Ruegeria pomeroyi DSS-3: one gene and its partner. The protein of the gene in region 1 interacts with the protein of each later gene in a pairwise test. Links are inferred from orthologs where the notes say so. Each region holds a gene or a part of one and is shown in the gene's direction. Other genes may lie near its edges.

What was found. Proteins that work in one complex are often made in the same cells at the same time.
Region 2: the proteins of hflK (region 1) and ftsH interact in binary tests that used the Escherichia coli proteins (3 or more experiments, as listed by UniProt). The link is inferred for Ruegeria pomeroyi DSS-3 from one-to-one orthologs.

Annotation. Positions count from the first base shown.
Region 1 is NC_003911.12:1,390,725-1,393,575, forward strand. It holds hflK (FtsH protease activity modulator HflK), read left to right. Parts: upstream 1-775; coding sequence 776-1,927; downstream 1,928-2,851. Other genes in the region: gor (glutathione-disulfide reductase), read left to right, coding at 1-701; hflC (protease modulator HflC), read left to right, coding at 1,927-2,802.
Region 2 is NC_003911.12:3,315,280-3,318,181, reverse strand. It holds ftsH (ATP-dependent zinc metalloprotease FtsH), read left to right. Parts: upstream 1-445; coding sequence 446-2,359; downstream 2,360-2,902. Other genes in the region: SPO_RS15730 (MOSC domain-containing protein), read left to right, coding at 2,476-2,902; tilS (tRNA lysidine(34) synthetase TilS), read left to right, coding at 1-367. UniProt on the Escherichia coli protein: Acts as a processive, ATP-dependent zinc metallopeptidase for both cytoplasmic and membrane proteins. Plays a role in the quality control of integral membrane proteins.

The DNA of each region.
Region 1 (2,851 bases):
GCCAGAACGGCATCAAGCTGCATCTGGGCACCAATGTGCTGGAGATGGAACGCGAAGGCGACCGGATCCGGGTCAAGGCTACCAATGGCGACGAAGAGCTGTTCGACCAGGTGATGTTCGCCACCGGCCGGGTGCCCAATGCCGACCACCTCGGACTCGAGGGGCTGGGCGTCGAGCTTGGTCGCAAGGGTCAGATCGTGGTGGATGACTACAGCCAGACGGCGGTGCCCTCGATCTATGCGATCGGCGATGTCACCGACCGGGTCAACCTGACGCCGGTTGCGATCCGCGAGGGCATGGCCTTTGTCGATACCGTGTTCCGGGGCAAGCCGACGCCGGTCGATCACGCGCTGATCCCGACCGCGATCTTTACCCAGCCCGAGATGGGCACCGTGGGTTTGAGTGAGGAGGAGGCCGCAGCGCAGGAGCCGGTCGAGATCTATGCGACCTCGTTCAAGCCGATGCAGACCGCCTTTGCCGGGCGCAGCCAGCGGGTGCTGATGAAACTGATCGTGTCAAAGGCCACGCGCAAGGTTTTGGGCTGCCATATCGTGGCCCCGGGCGCGGGTGAAATGATCCAGCTGGTCGGCATCGCGGTCAAGATGGGCGCCACCAAGGAGGACTTCGACCGAACGGTTGCGGTTCACCCGGTTATGGCCGAAGAACTGGTCACCCTGCGGCAACCGGTCCGCAGTGCTTGATTTACGGAGCAAAATGCTCAGGTTAAGGAACAGGCCGGTCACGGCCGTGTGAACAACAAGGAGACGGAAACCAGATGGCGGGCAACTCAGGTGGCCCCTGGGGGGGCGGAGGCTCTTCCGGTGGCGGCGGAAACAGGGGAAACAATGGCGGTCAGCGGCCGCCCGAAGGTGATGGCCCGCAGATCCCCGAGATCGACGAATTGGTCAAGAAGGGCCAGGAACAGCTGCGCGTCCTGATGGGCGGGCGCGGCGGATCCGGCAACCGGGGCGGCGGCAACGGTCGCGGCACCGGCGGCGGTGGCGGCCCGGCCTTTACCCGGGGCACCGTGGGTCTGGGCCTTGTGGTTGCGCTTGGTCTCTGGGGCATGGCGAGTTTCTATACCGTCAAACCCGAAGAACAGTCGGTTGAACTGTTCCTGGGCGAGTTTTCCGGCATCGGTACCGAGGGTCTGAATTTTGCCCCCTGGCCGCTGGTCACTGCCGAGGTGATCCCGGTCAAGGTCGAACAGACCGAGACCATCGGCTCGGGCGGGCGCGGCAGCGATGCCGGGCTGATGCTGACCGGGGACGAGAACATCGTCGATATCGACTTCCAGGTGGTGTGGAACATCACCGATCCGGCCAATTTCCTGTTCAACCTGCGCGACCCGCGCCAGACCATTCAGGCGGTGTCGGAATCGGCGATGCGCGAGATCATCGCGCAGTCGGAACTGGCACCGATCCTCAACCGGGACCGTGCGGTCATCGCAGAGCGGCTCAAAGACCTGATCCAGCTGACGCTGGACAGCTATAACTCGGGCATCAACATCGTCCGGGTCAACTTTGACGGGGCCGACCCGCCAGAGCCGGTCAAGGATGCCTTCCGCGAGGTTCAGTCGGCAGGTCAGGAACGCGACCGGCTGGAAAAACAGGCCGATGCCTATGCCAATACGGTTCTGGCCGGCGCGCGCGGTGAAGCGGCGCAGGTGCTGGAAGAGGCCGAAGGCTATCGCGCCCGCGTGGTGAACGAGGCCCAGGGTGAGGCCAGCCGCTTCCTCGCGGTGCTCGAGGAATACTCCAAGGCGCCCGACGTGACCCGCAAGCGTCTCTATCTGGAGCGGATGGAGCAGGTGCTGGGCGATATCGACAAGGTGATCCTGGACGGCGAAGGCTCGGGCAGCCAGGGCGTGGTGCCCTATCTGCCGCTCAACGAGCTGCGCAAATCCAGCGACAAGGAGAACAACTGATGCGGAAATCGACCTTTCTCCTGCCCATCGTCGTGGTGCTGGTTGCGCTGGGCCTGTCGTCGCTGTTCATCGTGGACGAGCGCGAAAAGGCGCTGGTGCTGCAATTCGGCCGGGTGATCGACGTCAAGGAAGAGCCGGGACTGGCCTTCAAGATCCCGCTCATCCAGGAAGTGGTGCGCTATGACGACCGCATCCTCAGCCGCGAAGTCGGCCCGCTGGAAGTCACCCCGCTGGATGACCGCCGTCTGGTGGTCGACGCCTTTGCCCGCTATCGCATCGTCGATGTGCGGCAGTTCCGTCAGGCCGTGGGTGCCGGTGGCATCGCCACCGCCGAAACGCGGCTCGATTCGATCCTGCGCGCCAAGACGCGCGAAATCCTCGGCTCGGTCAGCTCGAACGATATCCTGAGTTCCGACCGTGCCGCGCTGATGCTGCGCATCCGCAACGGTGCCATCTTCGAGGCCCGCGATCTGGGGCTTGAGGTGATCGACGTGCGGCTGAAGCGGACCGACCTGCCCGAAGCCAACCTGAACGCCACGTTTGCCCGGATGCGGGCCGAGCGTGAACGCGAAGCCGCCGACGAGGTGGCGCGCGGTAACGAGGCGGCGCAGCGGATCAGGGCCCAGGCCGACCGGACCGTGGTCGAACTGGTCTCGGAAGCGCGCCGCGAGGCCGAGATCGTTCGCGGTGAGGCCGACGCACAGCGCAACGGCATCTTTGCCGAGGCCTTTGGCAAGGACCCGGAATTCTTCGAGTTCTACCGCTCGCTCTCGGCCTATGAAAAGGCGCTGCAAGGGGGCAACAGCTCGATGGTGATGAGCCCGGATTCCGAGTTCTTCAACTATCTGAAGTCGCCCTCGGGCCGGTCAGAATAAGCCTCAGGGCATGTCACAGACAGGGAAAGGGCCGGCCATTGCGCCGGCC
Region 2 (2,902 bases), 1.9 Mb from region 1 along the record:
TCACGAGCGCTCCAGCCAGCTGGGCGGCTGCCTGATCCTGGGGCAGGGGCGCCGGATCCGGTTCTGTCGCGAATGGAAGGCGGTCGAAACCCTCACCGTGCCGCAGGGTGCGTTATGGGACGGGCGCTGGGTGCTGCGCGGCCCCGTGGTGAAGGACGGAGAGCTGCGCGCGCTGGGGGCTGCGGGGTTGAAACTCTGCCCCGACTGGCGCCAGACCGGGCGCCCCTATGCGGCGCTGATCGCCAGCCCGTCGGTCTGGAGCGGTGCCGATTTGGTCGCCGCGCCGCTGGCCGGATTGGCCAATGGCTGGACCGCTGAACTGGAAAGTGGCGAAGAAGACTTCTACGCGTCCCTTTTATCGCATTGAACCTCGCCCGATCATCTCTATTTTAAGGGGTAAGCTGGCTGCGGAGTTCCGCGGCCGGAAAGTATTGGGAGAATGTCCTTGGGCAACGCACGTAACATCGCCTTCTGGGTCGTCCTTTTCCTGTTGATTCTCGCTCTGTTCAACCTCTTCAGCGGGTCGGGCGGAACTTTGCAGAGCCAGGAAAAGACCTATTCCGAATTTGTCAGTGCCGTCGATGAAGGCAATGTGACAAAGGTGATCCTCGACGGTGAGCAAATCCGCTACCGCACCAGTGACGGTCGCGATTTCGTCACCATCAAGCCTGGCGATGCCGAGGTGACCACCCTGCTGATCGACAAGAACATCCCGGTGCGCGCGGAAAAGCAGCAGCAATCGGGGTTCCAGTCCTTCATCATCACCCTGCTGCCATTCCTGCTGCTGATCGGTGTCTGGGTCTATTTCATGAACCGGATGCAGGGCGGCGGGCGCGGTGGCGCCATGGGTTTCGGCAAGTCCAAGGCCAAGATGCTGACCGAGAAACATGGCCGCGTCACCTTTGACGACGTGGCGGGCATCGATGAGGCCAAGGAAGAGCTGGAAGAGATCGTCGAATTCCTGCGCAACCCGCAGAAATTCAGCCGCCTGGGCGGCAAGATCCCCAAGGGTGCGCTGCTGGTGGGCCCTCCGGGCACCGGTAAGACGCTGCTGGCGCGTGCCATTGCGGGCGAGGCGGGCGTGCCCTTCTTCACCATCTCTGGCTCGGATTTCGTGGAAATGTTCGTTGGTGTCGGTGCCTCCCGTGTGCGCGACATGTTCGAACAGGCCAAGAAGAACGCACCCTGTATCGTGTTCATCGACGAGATCGACGCCGTGGGCCGCCATCGTGGTGCCGGCTATGGCGGCGGCAATGACGAACGCGAACAGACGCTGAACCAGTTGCTGGTCGAAATGGACGGGTTCGAGGCCAACGAGGGTGTCATCATCCTGGCCGCCACCAACCGCAAGGACGTGCTGGACCCCGCGCTGCTGCGCCCGGGCCGGTTCGACCGCAACGTCACCGTCGGCAACCCCGATATCAAGGGGCGCGAGAAAATCCTGGGCGTACATGCCCGCAAGACCCCGCTGGGTCCTGATGTCGATCTGCGCATCATCGCGCGCGGCACGCCCGGCTTCTCAGGCGCCGATCTGGCCAACCTCGTGAACGAAGCGGCGCTGATGGCCGCCCGCGTGGGCCGGCGTTTCGTGACCATGGAGGATTTCGAGAACGCCAAGGACAAGGTCATGATGGGGGCCGAGCGCCGCTCGATGGTGCTGACCCAGGACCAGAAGGAAAAGACCGCCTATCACGAGGCCGGTCACGCGGTGGTGGGGCTTGCCCTGCCGATGTGCGATCCGGTCTACAAGGCCACGATCATCCCGCGCGGCGGCGCGCTGGGCATGGTGGTCAGCCTGCCGGAAATGGACCGGCTGAACTGGCATCGTGACGAATGCCAGCAAAAACTGGCGATGACCATGGCTGGCAAGGCCGCCGAGATCCTCAAATACGGCGAGGATCACGTGTCCAACGGCCCGGCGGGCGATATCCAGCAGGCCAGCCAGCTGGCCCGTGCGATGGTGATGCGCTGGGGCATGTCCGACAAGGTCGGCAATATCGACTATGCCGAGGCGCATGAGGGCTATTCCGGCAATACCGCCGGGTTCTCGGTCTCGGCTCATACCAAGGAGCTGATCGAGGAAGAGGTCAAACGCTTCATCCAGCAGGGCTATGATCAGGCCCATGCCATCCTGACCGAACGCCGCGAGGATTGGGATCGCCTGGCTCAGGGCCTGCTGGAATACGAAACCCTGACCGGCGAAGAGATCAAGCGGGTGATGAAGGGCGAACCGCCCCATGCCGGCGATGACGAGGATCAGGGTACGGATCAGGGCAATGCTGCCAGTGTGACCGCGATCCCCAAGACCAAGCCCAAGGCGCCGCCGGCAGGCGGGATGGAACCCGAACCCACCGCCTGATCGCGACCAGTACATCCCAGAAAAGGCCCGGCATCGCCCGGGCCTTTTCCATTTCGGCTGGCCAATCGCGACGAGACCGCTAGGGTTGCGACGGTAATCAAAGACGGAGAAATGTGATGCCGGTTCTCGAGAAAAGCGGCCATATCGGCCGGGTCGAATGGCTGGGCCGGGTACCTGCGGGCGGCTCGCTGCGGGCCGAACCGGTCGACATGCTGGACCTGGGCTTTGCCGGGGTGACCGGTGAGCGGCACGAGGGGGTCACGCGCCCCTCTTGTGTGCGGGTGCGCAACCTTTACGACCGCGATACCGAGATCCGCAATGCCCGCCAGCTGACCGTCCTGTCGGCCGAGGAAATGGCAGCGATTGCCGCCGAGATGGGGCTCGACCGGCTCGACCCGGCCTGGCTTGGTGCCTCGATCGTGATCAGCGGCATTCCCGATTTCACCCATGTGCCGCCTTCCTCGCGCCTGCAGAGCGGGGACGGGACCACCCTGACCATCGACATGGAAAACCGCCCCTGCGTCTTTCCCGGTCGCGAGGTCG